3 regions of the Cellulomonas sp. ES6 genome follow, and region 1 is predicted to be linked to each of the others. Evidence: predicted binding sites of a transcription regulator. Region 1 holds the regulator's gene; each other region holds the start of a gene.
What was found. Region 1 encodes HrcA, which represses chaperone genes, less so after heat shock. Its sites were predicted from a motif close to TTNGCACTCGNNNNNNNCGAGTGCNAA; they were not measured.

Region 1 (3,982 bases):
CCCGCGCGCGCCGGCACGGCAGGAGCCCGACCCGCACCGCTGGCGGGCGCTCGGCGTCTGCCTGGCGATCGGCTTCATCACGATGCTCGACGTCTCGATCGTCAACGTCGCGCTGCCGTCCATCGAGCGCAGCCTCGACGCGGGCGCGAGCCAGCTCCAGCTCATCGTCGCCGGGTACACCCTGGCGTTCGGGCTGGTGCTGGTGCCGGCGGGCCGGCTCGGGGACGCCCGGGGCCGGCGCACGCTGTTCCTCGTGGGGCTCACCGGCTTCGCGCTGACCAGCCTCGGGGCGGGTCTGGCGCCGTCGGACGAGGTGCTCGCGGCGATGCGCCTGCTGCAGGGCGCGAGCGCGGGCCTGCTGAACCCGCAGGTGGTCGGCACGATCCAGCAGCTGTTCTCGGGGTACGAGCGCGGCCGGGCGTTCGGGTACTTCGGCGCGACGATCGGGGTGTCGACGGCCCTCGGCCCGCTGCTGGGCGGGCTGATCATCCAGGCGTTCGGGGCCGAGCACGGCTGGCGGTGGGTGTTCTTCGTGAACGTCCCCGTGATCGCGGTGGTGCTGCCGCTGGCCGTGCGGTTCCTGCCGCGCGGCCGCCCCGGGCCGTCGGCCGCGTCCGCGCGCTCGGGCCGCCCGCGCCTGGACGTGCCGGGCCTGGCGCTGGTCGCGGTGACCACGACGGCCGTGATGGTGCCGTTCGTCATCACCACGGGCGAGGGCGGCGACGACCCGGCGCGCTGGTGGTGGCTCGCGGTGGCGGCGGTGCTGGCCGTGGCCACGGTCGCGTGGGAGCGCGGGTACCAGCGGCGGACCGGCGCGGCCGTCCTCGACCCGCGGGTGCTGGGGGAGCCGTCGTTCCGCAACGGCGCGCTGCTCGGCATGGCGTACTTCGCCGGGTTCACGGCCGTGTTCCTCGTCACCACGCTGTACCTCCAGCAGATCGCGGGGTTCACGCCGCTGCAGGCCGGGCTGGTGGGCATGCCGTTCGCGATCGCGTCGGCCGTCGCGGCGCAGCAGTCGGGCCGCCTGGTCGCGACGCGGGGGCGGGCGCTGGTGGTCGTGGGGCTGGTGCTCGTGCTCACGGGCCTCGTCGGCACCGACCTGGCGATCCGCCTGGTGGACCCGCCGGCGGTCGGGCTCGTGGTCGCCGGGACGCAGATGGTCGCGGGCGCCGGCAGCGGCCTGGTCATCTCCCCGAACCAGACGCTCACGCTCGCGCGCGTCCCGCTGGACCGGGCGGGCGTCGCGGGCAGCATGCTGCAGGTCGGGCAGCGGGTGGGCTCCGCGCTCGGCGTGGCCGTCGCGCTGTCGACCTACTACACGGCGCTGGCCGCGGGCGTCGAGGGCGGCGTGGCCGCCGGCCGGGCGCTGCTCGTCACGGTGGCGCTCGTCGCGGTGGCCCTCGTGGTCGGCGTGGTGGACCTGGTCGCGCGGCGCCGCGACCCGGCCGCGACCGGCGGGACGTCGGGGCCCGGGGCCGTGGTCGCGGGCGGCAGGGCACCTGCCCGTGCGGCCGAGTAGAATTGGCACTCGCGTCGGGTGAGTGCCATCCCGGCCGCGCGTCGCCGGCGGCCGCCGGACGGCGCGGTGGCCGGACGTGGGGCGAGGCGGACCCGGCGTGACGGGCGGCCGGACAGGCATCGGGAGGTGGCGATGAGCGAGGACCGCAGGCTGGACGTGCTGCGCGCGATCGTGGAGGACTACGTCGCCACCCGCGAGCCCGTCGGCTCGCGCGCGCTCGTCGAGCGGCATGCGCTCGGCGTCTCGCCGGCCACCATCCGCAACGACATGGCCGCGCTCGAGGAGTCCGGCTACATCGTGCAGCCGCACACCTCCGCCGGCCGGGTGCCGACCGACAAGGGCTACCGGCTGTTCGTCGACCGGCTCGCGACCGTCAAGCCGCTGTCCGCCCCGGAGCGGCGGGCCATCGAGACCTTCATGGAGGACGCGGCCGACCTGGACGACGTGGTCGACCGCGCCGTCCGGCTGCTCGCCCAGCTCACCCACCAGGTGGCCGTCGTGCAGTACCCGTCGCTGCGGCGCACTGCCCTGCGGCACGTCGAGCTCGTCCCGGTCGGCGACCGGCACCTGCTCGTCGTCATCATCACCGACCACGGCCGCGTGGAGCAGCGCACGCTGGAGCTGGCGGACCCGCTGGACGAGGCCGTCGTGGCCCGGCTGCGGGTCCGGCTCAACGTGGCGGCAGCCGGCCGGCGCCTCGCCGAGCTGGACGCCGTGCTGTCCGGGCTGTCCGACGAGTTCGAGCCCGTCGCGGCCCCGCTGGTGCGCGCCGTCGTCGCCGTCGTGGAGGACACGCTGGCCCGCGAGAGCGAGGAGCGCGTGGTGCTGGCCGGCACCGCGAACCTCGTGCGGGGCGGCGGCCAGGACTTCGCCCGCACCATCAGCCCCGTGCTGGAGGCGCTGGAGGAGCAGGTCGTGCTGCTGCGGCTGCTGACCGAGATGGCCGAGGACGAGGCCGCCGTGGCCGTCCGCATCGGCCGGGAGACGCAGCACGAGGGCCTGGTGGAGACCTCGTTCGTCACCACCGGCTACGGCGGGCCCGGTGACGGCGGCGGTGCCGCTGTCGCCCGCATCGGATCGGTCGGCCCGCTCCGCATGGACTACCCCGGGACCATCGCGACGGTGCGTGCCGTCGCCCGCTACCTGTCCCGGATCCTCGCCGGGTGACCGGCCCCGACCGCACGCCCCGCGCCCGCCCCCGCGGCGCCCCCGACCCGCGTCGACGCGCGCGACCGACAGGAAGTGACGAGTGAGCGACTACTACGAGGTGCTCGGCGTGGACCGCGACGCCACGCCCGAGCAGATCAAGAAGGCCTACCGCCGGCTGGCGCGCGAGCTGCACCCGGACGTGGCCGGCGCCGACGCCGCGTCGGAGGAGCGGTTCAAGGACGTCTCCCGGGCGTACGACGTGCTCTCCAACCCGGAGAAGCGCCGCATGTACGACATGGGCGCCGACCCGTCGTCCCCGGGCGGCGGCATGGGCGGGGGCTTCGGCTTCCAGGACATCTTCGAGACGTTCTTCGGTGCCGCGGCGGGGGGCGGTGCGCAGCGCGGCCCGATCCCGCGGGCGCGCCGCGGGCAGGACGCGCTCGTGCGGCTCGACATCGACCTCGCGGAGGCCACGTTCGGCACGCACCGCGAGGTGCCGGTCGACACGGCGGTGGTCTGCCCCACCTGCGGCGGCACCTGCTGCCGTCCCGGCACGTCCCCGCGCACCTGCGACGTGTGCGGCGGGCGCGGCAGCGTCCAGCGCGTCGCGCGCTCGTTCCTCGGCCAGGTCATGACGTCGCAGCCGTGCGCGGCCTGCCACGGGTTCGGCACCGTCATCCCCGAGCCCTGCACCGAGTGCGCCGGCGAGGGGCGCGTCCGGTCGCGCCGGGTCCTGGAGGTCGACGTCCCCGCGGGTGTCGACACCGGCACGCGCATCAAGCTCACGGCGCAGGGCGAGGTCGGCCCGGCGGGCGGCCCGGCCGGCGACGTGTACCTGGAGATCCGGGAGCGCCGCCACGAGACGTTCGTCCGGGAGGGCGACGACCTGCACTGCACGCTGCAGGTCCCGATGACGGCGGCGGCGCTCGGCACGGTGCTCACGCTGGAGACGCTGGACGGCCCCCAGGAGGTGGACCTGCGTCCCGGTACGCAGCCCGCCCAGGTGGTCACGCTGCGCGGGCTCGGGGTCGGCCACCTGCACGCCGGCGGCCGCGGCGACCTGCACGTGCACGTGGACGTCCAGGTGCCGACCGCGATGGACGACGAGCAGGCGGAGCTGCTGCGCCGGCTCGCGGCGCTGCGCGGCGAGGAGCGCCCGGAGGCGCGGCTGAGCGCGTCGGCGCCGGGGGTGTTCGCGAAGCTGCGCGACAAGCTCGCCGGACGCTGACGCGTGACGGCACCCGTCTTCCTGGCCGAGCCGGGCGGCCTCGCCGCGCTCGCCCCCGGCGACCTGTACCTGCTCGACGGCACCGA
Region 2 (3,982 bases), 1.7 Mb from region 1:
CTCGCGCAGGTACGCCCGCAGCCGCTTGAGGCCGAACGGCAGGTCGTCCAGCACGCGGTAGGCCGTCGCGAACGGCGTGGCGTGCAGCGCGTCCGAGGTCACGTAGGCGATGGTGCGGTCCAGCAGCCGGCCCTGCACGCCGGCGACGACCTCCGCCACCAGCCCGGCGCGGATCACCGCGCCGTCGGGCTCGTACAGGTACGCGCCGACCGGGCCGACGGGAGGGTGCGGGTCGGCGGTCGCGTCGCCGCCGCGCAGCAGCACGGACCCGCCGGAGCCCCCGAGCAGGAGCGCGGACCGTCCCGGTCCCTCCGGGGCGAGCGGGCCGAACCACAGCCCGAGCTCGACGACGTCGCCGTCCACGGACACCCACTGCGCCTCGGCGTCGTCCGGCAGCGCGCTGTGCGGGACGCCGGGCCCGAGCTTGAGGCCGAGCGCGGGCACGCGCGCCCGCAGGGCCAGCACGGCGTCCAGCGGCGGGGCGTACGCCGCGGGGTCGAACACCCGGCTGCCGCCCGCCGTGCGCCGCGCGGGGTCGGCGTACACACCGTCGACGCCCTCGGCCTCCAGGTCGACGCCCAGCCCGTCGCCGTGGCGCACCTCGGCCTCCGGGAAGTGGCGCAGGTTGACCGTCGCGAGCGCGGCGGTCGTCTCGTCCGCGTCCACGGCCAGCACCCGCAGGCCGACGCCGGCGAACGCCATCGCGTCCGCACCGATCCCGGACGTGAGGTCCGCCACGCGCTGCACGCCCGCGGCCTGGTACCGGCGGGCGTGCTGCGCCGCGACGACCAGGCGGGTGGCCTGCTCCAGCCCGGCGGGCGTGAACAGCATGCCGTCGGCGAACTCGCCGAGCTTCGCGTGCGCCCGCGCGCGCAGCCGGGACTGCGTGAGCGCGGCCGCGACGAGGTCCGCGGGGAACCCGTCGCGCCGCAGCCGCTCCGACAGCGCCATCGCGTGCTGCTCGTCGTAGGGGGGCAGCGCCGACAGCAGGGCCCAGCCCTCGGGGCTGAGCAGCTTGGCGAGGCCGGACGCGTCCATGCCGCGATCCTCGCACGACGCGCCCACGCGGACGCGGCGCCCGGGGTCGTCGTTGGCACTCGCCTTGACCGAGTGCTAACGGGTTCCTAGAGTGCTGATCGGCACTCTCGTACCGGGAGTGCCAACCGCCCCGCACGGCCGCCGGCACCCGCGACGACGGCCGGCCGTGAGCACGGTGCGGCAACGGACATCAGGCAGCACTCACACGCGAAGGGGAGGTCCGCTGTGTCGGTCTCCATCAAGCCGCTCGAGGACCGCATCGTCGTCAAGACGCTCGAGGCGGAGCAGACGACCGCCTCCGGTCTGGTCATCCCGGACAGCGCCAAGGAGAAGCCCCAGGAGGGCGAGGTCCTGGCGGTCGGCCCGGGCCGTGTCGACGACAACGGCAACCGCGTCCCGCTCGACGTGGCCGTCGGCGACAAGGTCATCTACAGCAAGTACGGCGGCACCGAGGTGAAGTACGACGGCGAGGAGTACCTGATCCTCTCCGCCCGCGACATCCTCGCGATCGTCACGAAGTGACACCGCGCCGGCCCTGAGCGGCCGGCCGGCGTCCGGGGCCCCTCTCCGCGCTGCGGAGGGGGGCCTCGGCGCGTCCGGGGGTCGTCGCCGGGTAGGCCCCGCGTCCGGGGCCCCGTCGTGCCCGGACCGCGCCGCACGCACGACGAGGCCCCCTCCGCACGCGGATGGGGGCCTCGTCGTCGTGATCGGCGACCGGGCGGTATCGCACCGCGGCGGTCGCCACGTCAGGGGGAGCCGGGGTCAGACCACCTGGCTCTGGGTGCGGCCGGCGGCGAGGACGGCGGCGCGCTCGTCCTCGGACAGCCCGCCCCACACGCCGTACGGCTCGCGGACCGCGAGCGACTGCTCGCGGCACTCGTTGATGACCGGGCAGGTCGCGCAGATGGCCTTGGCCGCCTCGGCGCGGCGGCGGCGCGCGGCCCCGCGCTCGCCCTCGGGGTGGAAGAACAGGTCCTGGTCGGCGTCCCGGCAGGCGCCCTCGTACTGCCACTCCCAGAGCTCCATCACGGGGCCCGGGAGGCGAGAGATCTCGGCCATGTGCTCCTCCATACCTCCGGCGGCGCGAGCCACCGGGCTGATCGTGCGAGTGAGGCGGTCCGTCCGCCTCTGGGACCTCCGTCCCTGGTGCGGCGTCGAACTGCACTGCTGGAGACAGTACAACCGCGCCAGGAGTTGTTCAAGACCGTGTCGCGATCTGGCGTGAAGCGATTCGTGACGGGCCTCACCTGCGTTGACGCGTTCTCGACGCGAACCGTCCGGCGCCGGGTCGGTCGCCGATCGCGCCGTCGCCGGTGGAAACCGCGCCACATCCCCGGCAGAATCGGCGGGGCGCGAGGACGACGGGCGCGGACGAGACGGGCGAGATGCAGATCGACGACGACGGCGGCACGGCGGGGCGGGCACCTTCGGTGGACCCGCACGCCACCGACGCGACCGAGCGGGCCGACCCCGCCGGACCCGTCGACCCCGCCGACCCGGGTGAGACCGCCGACCCGGGTGAGACCGCCGACCCGGACGAGACCACCGGCCCGGACGAGACCACCGGCTCGGACGGGTCGCCGGCCCCGGACGCCGGCGACGCCGCGCCGACGCTGACCGTGGCCGCCGTCGCGGGGCGGCTCGGGGTGGCGCCCGCGACGCTGCGCACGTGGGACCGCCGCTACGGCCTGGGCCCGTCCGAGCACACCGCCGGCGCGCACCGCCGCTACAGCGCGGCCGACCTGGCACGGCTGATGAGGATGCGGGCCCTGACGCTGGACGGGGTGCCGCCGTCGGACGCCGCGCGCCTCGCCCGGGAGGGCGCCCCGCAGGAGCCGGTGGTGCGGCACCTGTCCGCCGTGCCCGACCTCGTCGGCGGTGCGGAGGGTCCGGGCGCCGCCCGAGGTGCCGGCGTGACGTCGCTCGGTGCCCTGCGGCCGCCGCCCCGCGCCGACCGGCCCGCCACCCCCACCGCCGTGATCGACGCGGCGCTGCGCGCGGACGCCGGCGAGGTCGCCCGCCTGCTCGCCCTGCCCGCCGGCGCCGACCTGACGCGGTGGTGGTCGGACCTGGTCGCACCCGCCCGGGCTGGGATCGCCTCCCGCACGGTGCTGGCGCGCCCCGGCGACGAGCCCGACGCGCTCGTGGTGGCCGCGGCCCTCACGGTGCTGCGGGACCGCTCGGGCCGGGTGCCGGCGCACCCGTCGCGCCGGCGCATCGCGCTGCTGATGGCCGCGCCCGGGGAGCCGCGGCCGCTGTCGCTGCACGTGCTGGCCGGCGCGCTGGCGGACGCGGGCGTGGACGCGCGCGTCGTCGCGGGCCCCACCGGTCGGCACCGGTTGCTGGAGATCACCGCGATGACGTCGCCGTCGGCGGTCGTGCTCACGAGCGAGCAGCCCGCGCCGGACCTCGCCACGCTGGCGGCGCTCGTCGAGCAGCACCCGGAGCTGCCGGTCTTCGCGATGGTGCCCGACGAGGCGTCCCCGGCCGTGCCGCGCGGGCCGGAGGTCTACCGGGTCCGCACGGTCCCGGGGCTCGTGCACGAGGTGCTCGCGGTCTGCCGGTGACCGATCCGTGACCCGTTCGCGCTAACGTCCCGCCCGATCCGGCCGATACACCTAGAAGCCGGGTCCGCCAGGACCGGGCAGAGGCGGAAGGCGGAGGTCGATGGCTGGCGTCGTGGTGTGCCACGGGTCGACGGCGGTGCGGGAGCGCATCGTCCTGACGGCACTGGGGGTCCCCTCGCTCGCGCCGGTCCGCGCCGCAGCCACGGTGGAGGAGCTGGTCACGCTCGCCCGCCGCGTGCCCCCGACGATCGTGCTGCTCGACGCGCACCTGCCGTCGCCCGGCCCGGTCGAGGCGATCCGCAGGCTGCGGGCCGTGCCGTCCCAGTCGACGGTCGTCATGCTGGCGGTGCCGGGCGACGAGATCGCGCTGGACCGGG
Region 3 (3,982 bases), 830 kb from region 1:
CCTCGTCGTCCGGCCCCGCCGCGAGCCCGGACGACACGGGCGGCGCCCCGGCGCCGGAGGAGACCGGGGACGCCCCGGTCGAGGAGGTCCCGCCGCCCGCCCCCGACCTGTCCGTGCCGGTCCGCGTGCTCAACGCCGCGAACATCAGCGGGCTCGCCGGCGGTGCCGCGGAGCAGCTCGAGGGCGCCGGCTTCACCGACGTCACGGCCGGGAACGGCAACGCCGGCGGGAGCACCGCCTCCACGGTGTTCTACGCGAACGCCGACCTCGCGGTCACCGCGCAGCAGGTCGCGGCCACGCTCGGCCTGACGAACGTGGTCGAGTCGGCCGAGGTCGCGGACCAGGGCGTCGTCGTGCTCCTGCTGGCCGACTTCGCGGGCTGAAGGTCCGGCCGCCTCTTCCGCCCGTGAGGGGGCGCGGCTACGCTCGGCGCGTCGCGGTGCCTGCCCGCCGGCCCGCCGGGGGACGGGGGCCGTCGGCGACCGGTCACGTCGTCATCAGGAGCACCGCATGCCGCAGGGAACCGTCAAGTGGTTCAACGCCGAGAAGGGCTACGGGTTCATCACCCCGGCCGACGGCGGCCAGGACCTGTTCGTCCACTTCAGCGCCATCCAGACGAACGGCTACCGGACCCTCGAGGAGGGTCAGTCGGTGGACTTCGAGGTCGGCCAGGGCACCAAGGGCCCCCAGGCCGAGCAGGTGCGCCCGCTCTGAGAGCCCCGGCCGTCGGCGCGCCGGGTCAGCCGTCCAGCGCGCCGACGGCCAGCACCACGCACGCCGCGGTCCACGCCAGCGGGGCGACCGCCGCGGGTGAGCCGTCCGCGAGCACCTTCTCCGGCAGCGCGCCGAGCGTCGTCCGGTGGGCGTCGAGCCAGTCCAGCCGGGCCCGCGCCTCGTCCGGCCGGCCGTTCTCCGCGGCCACCAGGGCGTAGAGCGAGGTCTGCGGCGTCCAGGAGATGCCGTCGCGCTTCCACGCCGCCCCGGGCGCGAGGCCGCCCGCGGGACGTGCCATCGCCTCCGCCGAGGCCTGCCACGCGTCGAGCGCCCCGGTCAGCGGCTCCGGCTGGAACGGGGGCAGGACGAACGCGCTCGCGGCGTCCGGGACGCTTCCGCCGGCGTACCGGCCGTACGCGGTGTCGTCGCCGAACTCCCGCTCGACGGCGCCCCGGGTGCGCCCGGCGGCCTCCCGGGCGGCGGCCGCAGCCCCGTCCTCGCCGAGCAGCTCCAGGAGCGCCGGCGCCGACTCGAGGCCCGCGAGCAGCGGCGCGACCGTCCCGAGGGTCAGCTCGTCCTCCGCGACCTCCCAGTAGTCCGGGGAGGCGGGCGGCAGGCCGTCGTCGGCGGTGAGCGCGACCGCGCCGGCGGCGGACCGCGTCACGAGCCCGCGGAGCCGCTCGGCCACCGCCCGGCGCCGGTCCGCGGGCTGGGCGTCGACCACCTCGCCGGCCGCCCACAGCGCCCAGCCCGTGCCGTCGGTCTGCGGCGCGCGGCCGTCCGGCGGCCCGGACCCGTCGGGCAGGTACCGCGCCTCGAACGAGCCGTCGGGCGCCTGCACCCGGTCGAGGAAGCCGAGCACGTCCAGGGCGTCGTTGCCGTGCCCCGTCCGGGCCAGCGCGACCGCGACGAACGCGGCGTCGCGGGGCCACACGTAGCGCCACCGGTCGGTCCATGCTGCCACCGCCGCCCCGTCCGGCAGCAGCAGGGTGTGCAGGTCGAGCAGCGCGTCGGCGACCATGTCCGCGTACGGCCCGTCGGCCCCGCCGGGCAGGGAGCCGGAGGCGAGCCACGCCCGCTGCTCCTCCGCGAGCGCGTCGTCCGCGCGCGTGCCCGGGACGTCCAGCACGCGGGTGCCGTCGTGCAGCGCCGCCGGTGACCCGACCGGGACGTCCACCACGGCGCCGGTGGCGTCGAGGGCCACGCCCTGGGCGTAGAGCGGCAGCGACGCGTCCCGCGGCCCCGACGCGCCCCACGCCACGAGTCCCGTGCCCAGCGCGGCCAGCAGCACGACGGCGGTGGTGCGGCGAGCGGGCATGCGCGGCAGGCTACCGGCCCGGACGCGTCCGCCGAGGGCGGAGCGCCTTGCACTCACCAGGGTCGAGTGCTAACCATTGGTGTTAGCACTCTCGGGTCGAGAGTGACAGAATGACAACCCAGGCCGACCCGGTGAGGTCGCACCGCCCGACGGGACATGACCGACGGGCCGGAGCGACCGTCCGTCGCGGGCACCGACCGGCCGAACCACGAGCCAGAGTGAAGGATCGATAGCCCCATGGCCAAGATCATTGCCTTCAACGAGGAGGCCCGTCGCGGCATCGAGCGGGGTCTGAACACCCTCGCCGACACCGTCAAGGTCACCCTCGGCCCCAAGGGCCGCAACGTCGTCCTGGACAAGAAGTGGGGCGCCCCCACGATCACCAACGACGGTGTCTCCATCGCCAAGGAGATCGAGCTCGAGGACCCGTTCGAGAAGATCGGCGCGGAGCTCGTCAAGGAGGTCGCCAAGAAGACCGACGACGTCGCGGGTGACGGCACCACCACCGCCACCGTGCTCGCCCAGGCGCTGGTGCGCGAGGGCCTGCGCAACGTCGCGGCCGGCGCGAACCCCATCGCCCTCAAGCGCGGCATCGAGCAGGCCGTCGAGGCCGTCACCGCCGCCCTGCTGGAGCAGGCGAAGGAGATCGAGACCAAGGACGAGATCGCCGCCACGGCGTCCATCTCGGCCGGCGACAGCGCGATCGGCGAGCTCATCGCCGAGGCGCTCGACAAGGTCGGCAAGGAGGGCGTCATCACGGTCGAGGAGTCCAACGCCCTCGGCCTGGAGCTCGAGCTCACGGAGGGCATGCGCTTCGACAAGGGCTTCCTGTCGGCGTACTTCGTGACCGACCCGGAGCGCCAGGAGGCCGTCCTCGAGGACGCCTACGTGCTGCTCGTCGAGTCGAAGATCTCGAACGTCAAGGACCTGCTGCCGCTGCTGGAGAAGGTCATCCAGTCCGGCAAGCCGCTGTTCATCGTCGCCGAGGACGTCGAGGGCGAGGCCCTGGCCACGCTCGTCGTCAACAAGATCCGCGGCACCTTCAAGTCCGTCGCCGTCAAGGCCCCGGGCTTCGGCGACCGCCGCAAGGCGATGCTGCAGGACATGGCCATCCTCACGGGCGGCCAGGTCGTGTCCGAGACCGTCGGCCTCAAGCTCGACACCGTCGGCCTCGAGGTCCTCGGCACCGCGCGCAAGATCGTCGTGACCAAGGACGAGACCACGATCGTCGAGGGTGCCGGCGACGCCGCGCAGATCGCCGGTCGCGTGAACCAGATCCGCGCGGAGATCGACAACTCCGACTCGGACTACGACCGCGAGAAGCTCCAGGAGCGCCTCGCCAAGCTGGCCGGCGGTGTGGCCGTCATCAAGGCCGGTGCGGCGACCGAGGTCGAGCTCAAGGAGCGCAAGCACCGCATCGAGGACGCCGTGCGCAACGCCAAGGCGGCCGTCGAGGAGGGCATCGTCGCCGGTGGTGGCGTGGCGCTCATCCAGGCCGGTGCCGTCGCGTTCGAGAAGCTCGAGCTCACCGGTGACGAGGCGACCGGCGCGAACATCGTGAAGGTCGCGATCGACGCCCCGCTCAAGCAGATCGCGGTCAACGCGGGCCTCGAGGGCGGCGTCGTGGCGGAGAAGGTGCGCAACCTCCCGTCCGGCCAGGGCCTGAACGCCGCGACCGGCGTGTACGAGGACCTGCTGGCCGCGGGCGTCAACGACCCGGTCAAGGTCACCCGCTCCGCGCTGCAGAACGCGGCGTCCATCGCGGCGCTGTTCCTCACCACGGAGGCGGTCGTCGCCGACAAGCCGGAGAAGGCCGCGCCGGCCGCTCCGGACGCCGGTGGCATGGGCGGCATGGACTTCTGAGCCACGCCGCACGCGGGCGCTGAGCGTCCGCACCGCACGCACGACGGGCCGGTCACCCCTCCGGGGGTGGCCGGCCCGCCGCGTACC

Region 2: groES (co-chaperone GroES) is a predicted target of HrcA. The motif match lies at 1,091-1,117, and genes of this name have one in related genera.
Region 3: groL (chaperonin GroEL) is a predicted target of HrcA. The motif match lies at 2,079-2,105, and genes of this name have one in related genera.

What each region holds. Positions count from the first base shown of each region.
Region 1 covers NZ_CP125655.1:904,165-908,146, reverse strand. The annotation lists gene P9841_RS04320 (MFS transporter) at 1-1,519, shown strand, start outside; gene hrcA (heat-inducible transcriptional repressor HrcA) at 1,652-2,686, shown strand; gene dnaJ (molecular chaperone DnaJ) at 2,769-3,896, shown strand; gene P9841_RS04305 (16S rRNA (uracil(1498)-N(3))-methyltransferase) at 3,900-3,982, shown strand, end outside.
Region 2 covers NZ_CP125655.1:3,363,725-3,367,706, forward strand. The annotation lists gene P9841_RS15720 (class I SAM-dependent methyltransferase) at 1-1,038, opposite strand, end outside; gene groES (co-chaperone GroES) at 1,264-1,560, shown strand; gene P9841_RS15730 (WhiB family transcriptional regulator) at 1,801-2,097, opposite strand; gene P9841_RS15735 (MerR family transcriptional regulator) at 2,424-3,605, shown strand; gene P9841_RS15740 (LuxR C-terminal-related transcriptional regulator) at 3,706-3,982, shown strand, end outside.
Region 3 covers NZ_CP125655.1:1,734,453-1,738,434, reverse strand. The annotation lists gene P9841_RS08155 (LytR C-terminal domain-containing protein) at 1-383, shown strand, start outside; gene P9841_RS08150 (cold-shock protein) at 511-714, shown strand; gene P9841_RS08145 (glycoside hydrolase family 15 protein) at 740-2,032, opposite strand; gene groL (chaperonin GroEL) at 2,270-3,895, shown strand.